Regions from separate parts of the Halomonas sp. BMC6 genome, predicted to be linked through region 1. Evidence: predicted binding sites of a transcription regulator. Region 1 holds the regulator's gene; each other region holds the start of a gene.
What was found. Region 1 encodes FNR, which switches genes on or off when oxygen is low (the NO sensors DNR and NnrR bind a similar motif). Its sites were predicted from a motif close to TTGATNTANATCAA; they were not measured.
Positions count from the first base shown of each region.

Region 2: a site for FNR is predicted at 1,918-1,931, ahead of AB6K10_RS18180 (DUF2933 domain-containing protein). Genes of this name have one in related genera too.
Region 3: a site for FNR is predicted at 2,215-2,228, ahead of AB6K10_RS03145 (DUF2933 domain-containing protein). Genes of this name have one in related genera too.

Region 1 covers NZ_CAXNSH010000001.1:66,027-70,311, reverse strand. The annotation lists gene AB6K10_RS00355 (putative nucleotidyltransferase substrate binding domain-containing protein) at 1-549, shown strand, start outside; gene AB6K10_RS00350 (DNA polymerase III subunit epsilon) at 555-1,205, shown strand; gene ttcA (tRNA 2-thiocytidine(32) synthetase TtcA) at 1,281-2,189, shown strand; gene fnr (fumarate/nitrate reduction transcriptional regulator Fnr) at 2,179-2,928, opposite strand; gene hemN (oxygen-independent coproporphyrinogen III oxidase) at 2,987-4,285, opposite strand, start outside.
Region 2 covers NZ_CAXNSH010000001.1:3,772,576-3,776,860, forward strand. The annotation lists gene AB6K10_RS18175 (IS5 family transposase) at 94-1,038, opposite strand; gene AB6K10_RS18180 (DUF2933 domain-containing protein) at 2,094-2,270, shown strand; gene AB6K10_RS18185 (hypothetical protein) at 2,311-2,655, shown strand; gene AB6K10_RS18190 (APC family permease) at 2,876-4,213, shown strand; gene AB6K10_RS18195 (hypothetical protein) at 4,241-4,285, shown strand, end outside.
Region 3 covers NZ_CAXNSH010000001.1:673,889-678,173, forward strand. The annotation lists gene AB6K10_RS03135 (APC family permease) at 1-1,270, opposite strand, end outside; gene AB6K10_RS03140 (hypothetical protein) at 1,491-1,835, opposite strand; gene AB6K10_RS03145 (DUF2933 domain-containing protein) at 1,876-2,052, opposite strand; gene cadR (Cd(II)/Pb(II)-responsive transcriptional regulator) at 2,731-3,138, opposite strand; gene AB6K10_RS03155 (cation transporter) at 3,234-4,130, shown strand; gene lspA (signal peptidase II) at 4,134-4,285, shown strand, end outside.

The DNA.
Region 1 (4,285 bases):
GACAGCTTGATGAAACTGGCGATTCTGCTCGACTCCCACGGCGTGGCAGGTAACCCCGCGCTACTGGATCAAATACGTGAGGCGCTGTTCGAGCGCTGCTCCCACGATGAGCTGCTGCTCTCTTACTTTGCTCGGGCAGCGCTGCGCTTCTCGACGCCGCTGACGCTATTTGGCTCGCTGAAGAAGCCCCAACACGGTATCGATATCAAAAAAGGCGGCATCTTCCCTATCGTGCACGGCGTGCGCACCATGGCGCTTGAGCGGCGCATCAAGGCCACGTCGACCCTGGATCGCCTGGAGGCCCTGGCCATCGATGGGCGGTTGGATCGCCGGTTTGCCGATGATCTCGGCGAAGCCCTGGCGCTATTCACCGAGTTGCGTCTTCGCCAGCAGCTCCAGGACATGGAGGGCAGCCACGCCAAGCGTACCAATCGGGTCGTGGTACAAGAGCTTTCTTCACTGGAACGAGACCTGCTGCGCGAAGCCCTGCACATCGTGAAAGACTTCAAGCAGCGTCTTTCCCACCGCTACCATTTGGAGTACTCGTGAGCGGAATGCGCCTGTTAGACCGACACATGACGCTGCTCAGCGGCTCGCTGAGAACGCTGCTTCAGCGAGAAAGCGACCGTCGCCGCTGGGCCGATTCGCCGTATGCCTGGCTATTTCAGCCCTACATGGGGGAAGAGTCCGTGGCCATGGCCTGCCAGGTGAGCGAGGGTCAGCCAGCGGTGATCAGCGTAGCGGCGGTGGTACTGAACCCGCGCCGTGTGCACACCAGTCGTATGTGGTGGGCCACGTTGTCGGTATCGCCCGCGCTAGTCCCTGCTACCCTGCGACGCCATCACCAGCTACACGCCACCGACGCGCCGCGCTCGCCAGATGCCGAGTGCCTGACGGAGTTGGCCGACTTCATCGGCAACCGGCCGCTGGTCGGCTGGCAACTGGAGCACACCCTCGAACCTTTGAACGGGCTGTTCAAAAGCGTATTGGGGTTTGGTCTCCCCAACGCCCAGGTGGACGTTGCCAAGTTGCATGGGCGACAGCTGCGGCGGCTGCATCCACACATCGATACCCTCGACCCGCTTGGCGTAGCGTTGGCTCGCTGGCAGCTACCGTCATTGATCTGGCCCAGCGTGGTCAGTGAAGCCACCGCCAGCGCGCTCCTCTACCTGCGTTTACAGCGTGAGATCGCCCTGACGGCCTAGGGTTTGTATTGGGTAGAGCTTCGGAGTGTTGTTAGAATACGCGCTGCTCCTTCACCCATCGGCAGTGCGACGATCATGTTACAACCTGACTACTTTGACCCTACTGCGTCAGACAGCGCGTCTGACGAGTCCCTTGCCCAGCAGCATGAGCTGCAGGATGCCAAGCAGAAGCGTGAATTCAACAAGTTGCAAAAACGCCTGCGGCGCGAAGTGGGAAATGCCATCATCGATTACAACATGATCGAAGAGGGCGACCGGGTCATGGTGTGTCTCTCCGGTGGCAAAGACAGCTACACGATGTTGGAGATCTTGCGCAATCTTCAGCGCAACGCGCCGGTCAATTTCTCGCTCGTGGCGGTCAATATGGACCAAAAACAGCCTGGTTTCCCGGAGCACGTGTTGCCCCAGTACTTAGACAAGCTGGGAGTGGAGTACCACATTCTCGAACGTGATACCTATTCGGTCGTGAAGGAGAAAACGCCGGAAGGAAAGACCACCTGCGCGCTCTGTTCACGTCTGCGCCGTGGCTCGCTGTATGGGTTTGCCGACGAGATTGGCGCCAACAAGATTGCCCTGGGCCACCACCGGGAAGACATTCTGGAAACGCTGTTCCTGAATATGTTCTTCGGCGGTACGCTGAAGGCCATGCCGCCGAAACTGCTCTCTGATGACGGGAAAAATATCGTGATTCGCCCGCTGGCGTACTGCAAAGAGGCGGACATTGCAGAGTTTTCACGGCTGATGGCGTTTCCGATCATTCCCTGCAACCTGTGCGGTTCACAGCCCAACATGCAGCGCCAGATCGTCAAAGAGATGTTGGCAGAGTGGGACAAGAAGCACCCTGGCCGTTTGGAGAGCATGTTCAAAGCCGTCACCAACGTCGCCCCTTCCCAGCTTGCCGACCGCGAGCTATTCGACTTTGCCGGTCTGGAAGCGAAGCAGGCGGCGCTGATGGAGAGCCGCATTCAGGCGTTTAACGTGTGATCGTCTGCGCCTCCTCTTCTGCCAGGGTGATGAGGCGCTGCATGTCCAAAATATTCACCTCGCGACCCGAAACGGCCACCACCTCCTGCTGCTGAAAGCGGCTGAGGATACGGCTGACCGTTTCCACCGCCAGACCTAGGTAGTTGCCCATATCGGCCCGCGACATCGACAGCCGAAAGCTGTAGGGGGAGTAACCCCGGCGACGGAAGCGGTCAGAGAGCGTAATCAAAAAGCTGGCGAGCCGCTGGTCGGCGGTTTTGCGTGACAGCAAGCGCATCATCTTACGGTCATCGCGCAGCTCTTTACTCATGCTGCGGTAAAGCTGACCACGCAGCTCGGGCAGTTCTTGGGAGAGCGACTCCAAGCGGTCGAACGGAATTTCGCATACCGTGGTCGTCTCCAGGGCAATCACGGTACCGGGGTAGTACTCTTCGTCGATACCATCCAAGCCGACCAGCTCGCTGGGCAGAAAGAAGTTGGTGAGCTGATCGTTACCGTTCCCTTCGCTGGTCACCTGTTTCAAACTGCCAGAGCGCACGGCATAAACGCTGGTGAACGCGTCGCCCTGACGAAACAGCGGTTCGCCCTTCTTCAGCGGCGAGCGACGGCGAATGATGGCATCGAACTGGCTCATATCCTCAAGCTCCAGGGCAAGCGGTAAGCACAGCGAGCTTAAACTACAGGTTTGGCAGCGCGCTTCTTGCAGCAGTGAACGTCGTTGGCTGGCAGGATATGACATGGGGGGGCTCCCTTCTTATTCGCCATCATGGGTACAGGGGGCAGGTGGCTCAAGGCGCTCACACGATCTTCGAGTAGCGCTGGCCATCCTGGCGTTGTAAGTGGGTGTCGAAGGCCATGGCCAGGTGTCGAATGAGTAGCCGCCCCACCGGGGTGGCGGTGAGCCGAAGCCCCTGACGCGTTAACAGGCCATCCCGTTCGGCGATTTCCAACCGCTCAAGGGCGCTGGCAAAGTAGTTTGCGGCATCGACCTGCCAGCGCTGGCCGACAGTGTCGAGGTCAATGGCCATATCGCACATGAGCCGCTCGATGACCTCTCTTCGTATTAGGTCATCCTTATTTAAACGTAACCCTTTCACGGTCGCCAGCCTACCTTCATCTAAGGCCGCTTCATAGTCAGCGAGCCGGGTAGGGTTTTGCGCGTAGCTATCGTTGATCCGAGAAATGGCCGATACCCCCAAACCAATCAAGTCGCACTCGGCGTGGCTGGAGTAGCCTTGAAAGTTGCGCTGCAGGGTGCCGTTGCGCTGCGCCTTGGCCAAGCTGTCGTCGGGGCGTGCGAAATGGTCCATGCCGATATGCACATAGCCTGCCTGGGTCAGCATCGCAATGATGGTATGCAGCATGGCCAGCTTCTCATCGGCGCTGGGCAGGTCGGCGTCCTTGATGCGTCGTTGGGGCGCAAAGCGGGTCGGCAGATGCGCATAGTTAAACACCGACAGCCGTGCGGGACCTAGCTCGATCACTTGGCGCAGCGTGTCCGCGAAACTCTTCTCGGTTTGTAAGGGCAGGCCATAAATCAAATCGAGGTTGAGTGAGCGAAAGCCGAGCCGATGGGCTTCATCCATTAGCGTTTCGGTGAGCACCCGGGGCTGAACGCGATTGATCGCCGCTTGTACCTGTGGATCGAGGTCTTGTACGCCCAAGCTCAAGCGGTTGAAGCCCAGCGACTGCAAATGGCGCAGGGTCAAGACATCCGCCTCACGTGGGTCGATTTCGATGGCGTAATCACGGTCCGGCGCATTGGAGAGGCCAAAGCGTGCGTCTAAGCGGTCGACCAAATCACTCATCTGAGCCAGGGTGAGAAACGTTGGCGTGCCGCCGCCCCAGTGCAGCTGCTGCACCGGACGCTCTGTATCCAAATGGCGCGCAGTGAGCACCATCTCGCGATCCAACCGTGATAAGTAGGGTTCGGCCAGAGCGGTATTTTTTGTAGCGATTTTGTTGCACGCGCAGTAAAAGCAAATTTTCCGACAAAACGGAACGTGCACGTACAGTGAGAGCGGTTTTCGGCTGGCGTTGCTGCGCGCAAGCGCCTGGCTCATATCGTCAGCAGTGAATTGGTCATGAAAAGAGAG
Region 2 (4,285 bases), 3.7 Mb from region 1:
GAGAAAAAATCGAAAATTCAGACATTCTTCTCCCGTTCTTTGTGTATTTTTGCCCGTTTCCCGCTCATTGAGCGGAAAACGGGCGCAATCGCCCTATTCCCATAGGTATTTCTCACTGATCAGCAGGTTGCTGAACGCCGCCAGCAAGTGCAGGCGCTGAGTGTTTTTGGCCAGTCCACGATAGCGAGCCTTGCCATAACCAAAAACTTGTTTGATGTACCGAAAGGGGTGCTCCACCTTGGCACGGATACTGGCTTTGATTTTTTCGACTTTCTGTCGCCTGGCATCTAGCTGCTTGCGGGTGCCAGGCCGTTTGGCAATATACCAAGAGACATCGTTGCGGTGCTTGTGCTCGTCTCGTTTTTGAATACCAAGGTAACCGGCATCACCGAAGACGCGTTGCTCTTCACCGTGAAGGAGCTTATCGGCAGGCACAATGTCATGGACATTGGCAGCCGTGGTCTCAATGCTGTGAATCAACCCAAGCTTATCGTCGACCCCTATGTGCATTTTCATGCCAAAGTGCCAAGAGCTACCTTTTTTAGTTTGGTGCATTTGCGGATCGCGCTCGCCTTTTTTGTTTTTGGTGGAACTAGGCGCAGAAATGATAGTGGCATCGACAATGCTCCCTTCGCGCAGCATCAGGCCATTTTTCTCCAGGTGGTTGTTCACTTCCTGGAACAGCACCTTGCCAAGGCCGTGGCGTTCCAGAAAATGGCGAAACTTGAGAATCGTGGTTTCGTCCGGCAATCGGTCCAGTTTCAAACCGGCGAATTGGCGCATGGACTCGATCTCGTAGAGGGCGTCTTCCATGGCCGGATCGCTCAGGTTGTAAAACAATTGCATGCAATGGACGCGGAGCATGGCAGACAGTTGATACGGAGGCCGCCCGCTCTCGCCCTTGGGGTAATAACGGGCTACCTTCTTCTCCAACTGCGTCCAGGGGATCAGCTTGTCCATCCGCTCCAGAAAGAGTTCGCGGCGGGTCTTTCGCTTCTTGTTCTGGTACTCGGCTTCTGAGAAGGTGATTTGATCCATGGCAGCACTGAATCCTATGCAGTTGACGATAGCCGTATTATCGCTGATGGCAGTGACTTTTTCAGAGCTTCCTTAGGTAAGCAATATAGTGTTAATAAACAACTAAGAGGTTCATAACGGTGACAACGACCCACTCCAGCGCTCGCGCTTATGGTTGCAAACAGGAGAGTACATATGTCCGTTTGGCTTGTAGATCGTTGACCTGCTCGTGCACATGGGCCTTAGGTGAACGTAAACCTGCTGACTTCGCGATAAGAGATTGACGCGTTTACAGAGCAGGAACATGTCGATACGATTTCCCAGGGATATCTGGGCTATGAACGTATTGGCGGCTATGAAGAGCTTCATGAGCACCTGGGAGTTAGCGTTTCAGACCCTAATGCGACCACCTATCGCCCTGTGCTGGCAATTTTTGCCACTGCGTTACTCATCGATTTTTCTGCCAGTTGGGAGGTTCAGTGCATAATATTCACTGCACGCGTGCTAGAGTATGCCGTAGCCACAGCGATCATACCCCCGGGTCTGCAAAAGCTGCAGGGCGTAGCGAGCTTTAGCGCCATGTTTCTCAACTATGACCTGCACGCCCAGCGCCAAGTCCCCTTCAGTTACGTTTACCTTCACGCCTAGATACTTCCGAAGCTACTAATTGCTGGCCGATACGCTTATCTGGCTGGCTGCGCCACTGGCGCTATTCGTTGGCACCGTGTGACAGGTTCTGTCTTTAAAGCGATATACCTCGATAAACGTGAGCTCAAGTGCGCCTGTGTCGGCAACAGTAATACCCATTAAGCTTTGTATCGCTCACCGAAAACCTAATGATGATGGGAATGAGGCTATGGATACCGCTTGGGTAATTATCGCCTACTTTTTGCGAGGCGCTTGATCAGGATCATATTTCCCTCCGATGCTGTTCAGGTTGCGTTCAGACAAATCATCCATGATGTTATTGGGGTTATTTATTTGATTTTTCCCAAACCAACGGCCTTAACTGCTGTTGGCTCTTTGGGCGAGTTACTGAGGTGATTATGAGTAACAGTACAAGTAGTCGTTTGCTGATGTTGTGGGTGCCACTTGCTGGGTTTGTCATTTGGGCGGGATACCTGATTGGAACCGAGCACCGTCTCCACCTATTTCAGTTCTTACCTTTCCTCTTTTTGGCAGCATGCCCACTGATGCATATTTTCATGCATAAACACCACGGCGGTCATAAGGACAAAATAGACAAGGACTGAACCACTCTATATATACATGTACGCGCCTGGGAGAAAGACCATGAAAACGACACAACAAGAGCACCGCTTGGGTGTTTCCAAAAACACACTGGTGACTCGGAATTTAAAAATCAAGCCTAGTAAATCCAAACGCATTGAAGAAGCGCTGTCAGATATCGACCGACTCTATGGAATGGATAAGGTGGTCTACAACGAGAAAAACCGAAATATCAGCCTTGCTTACGATGCGCTGAGGCTCTGCATCGATGACGTTGAAAAAATTCTCAAGCTCCATGACATACAGGTCAGCGCTGATCGGTGGAACCGCTTTAAGAAGGAGTATTACCGTTTCGTCGATCAGAACGTTAAAGACAACGCTAAACAGGAACCTTGGAGCTGTCATTAATAGTCATAACGGCTACATGACACAACCAGGAGCAAGACTAGCTAGTTTAGGGTAAGAGCTGCTTGCCTGTGGCCTCGCAAAATCAGACCTTCCGTTAGTCATTTGCCATGTGGCTGCACATAGGTTCTATATTTAATTTATATAGCATCAAAAAACACCGCACAGGAGTCCTCGGCAGTTATTGCTGCTGTGGTTGCCGTTAATACAAGGAGTCGCTTTCATGGTTGGGCAGGATAGAACGCCACAATATAAAGAAAACAGTCTTTCGTTGGTCGGTGCCGTTGCATTAGGCACCGGCGTGATGATTGGGGCCGGTATTTTTGCGCTAACCGGCCAAATGGCCGAAATGACTGGTCGGCTATTTCCTCTAGCCTTTCTGGCCGCTGCCGTCATTGTCTCTTTCAGCGCTTATTCTTACGTTAAAATGTCCAATACCTTCCCATCAGCAGGTGGGATTGGCATGTATTTACAGAAAGCGTATGGCCCGACGCTTCCCACCGCCTTTCATGCCCTCCTGATGTATTTTTCCATGGTGATCGCACAGAGTTTTTTGGCGAGAACGTTTGGTTCCTACACGCTTGAGTTGTTTGACCTGGGGGATCGTTCACTATTTGTGCCCCTACTCGGGGTTGGTTTACTGCTAATAGCCTTTTTGATCAATTTATCCGCCAACCGCTTGATCGAGACCGTCGCCTCGGTGCTCGGATTTATCAAAATAGGTGGCATTATAGTGTTTGGTATTGTCGGCGTGTTTATTGCCGACTCCATCGAAATGGGTGCTGGCAACGATGCACCTACGCCTACGATAACGGGCTTTTTAGGTGCTACGGCGCTCGGCATACTGGCATTTAAAGGCTTCACGACGATTACCAATAGTGGTTCGGAGCTTAAAGATCCTAAGCGGAATCTTGGCAAAGCTATCACGATCTCGATTGCGCTATGCGTGGTGATCTATGCCCTTGTCGGTTTTGCCGTTGCCAGCAACCTATCTTTGCCTGAAATTATCGAAACCCAAGACTACTCCCTGGCCGCCGCTGCCCGTCCCGCACTGGGTGAAGCGGCAGTTGCGTTTACCGTCATTCTCGCCATGTTGGCAACGGCGGGCGGTATCATCGCCAGCGTCTTTGCCGTTTCACGCATGCTCGCCATGCTGACAGAAATGAAGCTGGTTCCTCACCGCCATTTCCACATGCCCGGCAGTGTACAAAAGCATACACTGGTGTACACCATCGTATTTGGCTTAGTGCTCACCGCTTTTTTTGACCTGAGCCGCATCGCAGCATTAGGCATCATTTTCTACCTGATCATGGATATGGCCATCCACTGGGGTGTGCTTCGTCATCTCAAGGACAGAGTGGGGGCTAATCCTGTTATTCCTAGCATTGCCATACTACTAGATGCTGTCGTGTTAATCGGCTTTTTATGGGTAAAAGCCATCTCGGACCCCATGGTGCTCATCGTTGCTGGCGTAGTAATGGCTACTCTTTTACTCGGCGAATGGATTTTCCTATCCAAACGCGACGCTTCAAACGATAGCGAGCACTCTCACACTCATTAACGTTAATAGCGTTATAGGAGGTACCAAATGGACGTTAGAACCTTTGGTGAATTGATCGATTGGACCCGTCAG
Region 3 (4,285 bases), 610 kb from region 1:
GTAAAAGAGTAGCCATTACTACGCCAGCAACGATGAGCACCATGGGGTCCGAGATGGCTTTTACCCATAAAAAGCCGATTAACACGACAGCATCTAGTAGTATGGCAATGCTAGGAATAACAGGATTAGCCCCCACTCTGTCCTTGAGATGACGAAGCACACCCCAGTGGATGGCCATATCCATGATCAGGTAGAAAATGATGCCTAATGCTGCGATGCGGCTCAGGTCAAAAAAAGCGGTGAGCACTAAGCCAAATACGATGGTGTACACCAGTGTATGCTTTTGTACACTGCCGGGCATGTGGAAATGGCGGTGAGGAACCAGCTTCATTTCTGTCAGCATGGCGAGCATGCGTGAAACGGCAAAGACGCTGGCGATGATACCGCCCGCCGTTGCCAACATGGCGAGAATGACGGTAAACGCAACTGCCGCTTCACCCAGTGCGGGACGGGCAGCGGCGGCCAGGGAGTAGTCTTGGGTTTCGATAATTTCAGGCAAAGATAGGTTGCTGGCAACGGCAAAACCGACAAGGGCATAGATCACCACGCATAGCGCAATCGAGATCGTGATAGCTTTGCCAAGATTCCGCTTAGGATCTTTAAGCTCCGAACCACTATTGGTAATCGTCGTGAAGCCTTTAAATGCCAGTATGCCGAGCGCCGTAGCACCTAAAAAGCCCGTTATCGTAGGCGTAGGTGCATCGTTGCCAGCACCCATTTCGATGGAGTCGGCAATAAACACGCCGACAATACCAAACACTATAATGCCACCTATTTTGATAAATCCGAGCACCGAGGCGACGGTCTCGATCAAGCGGTTGGCGGATAAATTGATCAAAAAGGCTATTAGCAGTAAACCAACCCCGAGTAGGGGCACAAATAGTGAACGATCCCCCAGGTCAAACAACTCAAGCGTGTAGGAACCAAACGTTCTCGCCAAAAAACTCTGTGCGATCACCATGGAAAAATACATCAGGAGGGCATGAAAGGCGGTGGGAAGCGTCGGGCCATACGCTTTCTGTAAATACATGCCAATCCCACCTGCTGATGGGAAGGTATTGGACATTTTAACGTAAGAATAAGCGCTGAAAGAGACAATGACGGCAGCGGCCAGAAAGGCTAGAGGAAATAGCCGACCAGTCATTTCGGCCATTTGGCCGGTTAGCGCAAAAATACCGGCCCCAATCATCACGCCGGTGCCTAATGCAACGGCACCGACCAACGAAAGACTGTTTTCTTTATATTGTGGCGTTCTATCCTGCCCAACCATGAAAGCGACTCCTTGTATTAACGGCAACCACAGCAGCAATAACTGCCAAGGACTCCTGTGCGGTGTTTTTTGATGCTATATAAATTAAATATAGAACCTATGTGCAGCCACATGGCAAATGACTAACGGAAGGTCTGATTTTGCGAGGCCACAGGCAAGCAGCTCTTACCCTAAACTAGCTAGTCTTGCTCCTGGTTGTGTCATGTAGCCGTTATGACTATTAATGACAGCTCCAAGGTTCCTGTTTAGCGTTGTCTTTAACGTTCTGATCGACGAAACGGTAATACTCCTTCTTAAAGCGGTTCCACCGATCAGCGCTGACCTGTATGTCATGGAGCTTGAGAATTTTTTCAACGTCATCGATGCAGAGCCTCAGCGCATCGTAAGCAAGGCTGATATTTCGGTTTTTCTCGTTGTAGACCACCTTATCCATTCCATAGAGTCGGTCGATATCTGACAGCGCTTCTTCAATGCGTTTGGATTTACTAGGCTTGATTTTTAAATTCCGAGTCACCAGTGTGTTTTTGGAAACACCCAAGCGGTGCTCTTGTTGTGTCGTTTTCATGGTCTTTCTCCCAGGCGCGTACATGTATATATAGAGTGGTTCAGTCCTTGTCTATTTTGTTCTTATGACCGCCGTGGTGTTTATGCATGAAAATATGCATCAGTGGGCATGCTGCCAAAAAGAGGAAAGGTAAGAACTGAAATAGGTGGAGACGGTGCTCGGTTCCAATCAGGTATCCCGCCCAAATGACAAACCCAGCAAGTGGCACCCACAACATCAGCAAACGACTACTTGTACTGTTACTCATAATCACCTCAGTAACTCGCCCAAAGAGCCAACAGCAGTTAAGGCCGTTGGTTTGGGAAAAATCAAATAAATAATCCCAATAACAGCATGGATGATTTGTCTGAACGCAACCTGAACAGCATCGGAGGGAAATATGATCCTGATCAAGCGCCTCGCAAAAAGTAGGCGATAATTACCCAAGCGGTATCCATAGCCTCATTCCCATCATCATTAGGTTTTCGGTGAGCGATACAAAGCTTAATGGGTATTACTGTTGCCGACACAGGCGCACTTGAGCTCACGTTTATCGAGGTATATCGCTTTAAAGACAGAACCTGTCACACGGTGCCAACGAATAGCGCCAGTGGCGCAGCCAGCCAGATAAGCGTATCGGCCAGCAATTAGTAGCTTCGGAAGTATCTAGGCGTGAAGGTAAACGTAACTGAAGGGGACTTGGCGCTGGGCGTGCAGGTCATAGTTGAGAAACATGGCGCTAAAGCTCGCTACGCCCTGCAGCTTTTGCAGACCCGGGGGTATGATCGCTGTGGCTACGGCATACTCTAGCACGCGTGCAGTGAATATTGGGTATACGGATTTAATGGTTGATCTTACCTTTGCATGAGAGTGAGACAGACCGGCATCTCATCGGATTATCTGGTTGATGCTTCACCTACTGCTGGTGCATGTTTCCTTCGCTAATTCCAGCAAGAACCCCACACGCCTCAACTTCCCGGTCATCGTTGCAACTCGCTCTCAGTGAAACGAGTTGTTTCTCAAGCGCTTGCAGAGCGGTTATCTGCGACCGCACATGAGAGATGTGATCATCGAGCAAGGCGTTGACGGCGGTACAAGGCTGATGAGGGTCGTCCTGATAGCTCTGTAGTTCGTGAATCTCAGCCAGTGACAGGCCCAGGATTCTGCAGCGACGGATGAAGGCCAGCCCCTCACCATGCTTCTCGGTATAGACACGGTAACCGTTGTCCTGCCGATCAGGCGGCGGCAACAAGCCCTGCTGTTCATAGAAGCGGATCGTCTGTGTTTCGACCCCTACCAACTGCGCCAACTGACCAATGCGCATCAGCCTCCTCCCCAACGGATTCTTTACTCTATTGACCTTATAGTAGCTTTATAGTTTTAAATGGTACCACAACATTGTTCAAGTGGAGTCGTATCATGAGCAAATCCTGTGGTGGCGCCTGTGGCGGTGATGCAACGTCCGCAGCGGATACCGATATACAGGCCTCCTCCGAGGCGCCAGGGAGATGGGTCAGTGTTTATGCCGTGCCGAAAATGGACTGTCCATCAGAAGAACGAATGATTCGCCTAGCCCTGAACGGCTTTGAGGAGATTCGGGCGCTGTCCTTCGACTTGTCGAACCGCCGGCTGAAGGTCGTGCATGACGGCGAGGTCGAGCCCGTCACCTCGAAACTGAAGACCTTGGGGCTAGGCGCCTCGCTTCAGGAAACCGTCGCTGCAAATCCGGAGACCATCAAGGCCGCCGAGTTTTCGGCAGCTTCTGCTAAGCAAGAATCCGGGACCCTGCGCTGGTTGCTCGGCATCAATGCACTTCTGTTCGTGGTGGAAATGACAGCCGGTCTGATCGCCCAGTCCACCGGCCTGATTGGAGAATCCCTGGACAATTTTGCCGATGCGGCGGTGTACGGGCTTGCCCTTTATGCGGTTGGACATAGCGTGAAAATGCAGGTACGTGCCGCGCATCTTGCTGGTGTACTGCAACTGATCTTGGCTGTGGGCGTGCTCGTAGAGGTGGTGAGACGCTTTGTATTCGGTAGTGAGCCTGAATCGCTGGTGATGATGGCTATCGCATTCGTCGCATTGATTGCCAATACCAGTTGTCTGCTGCTCATATCCAAACATCGGGAAGGCGGGGCGCACATGAAGGCAAGCTGGATATTCTCGGCCAACGACGTGGTGATCAACCTGGGGGTCATCACCGCCGGCGCCTTGGTCGCGTGGACCGGTTTCAATTATCCGGATCTGATTATCGGCACCATCGCGGGGGGCATTGTACTTAACGGTGCCAGACGCATTTTGGCGTTGAAGGGTTAAATAATGCTCATTATTGGCAAAAAGCTCTCGCCGTATGCCCTATTGTCCATATCGGGCCTGCTGGCAGCGTCTGATCAGGCTGTAAAGTGGCTGGTGCAGCAATCAATGGCCTATGGCGAGTATGTTTCGGTGACCCCGTTCTTTAACTGGGTGCA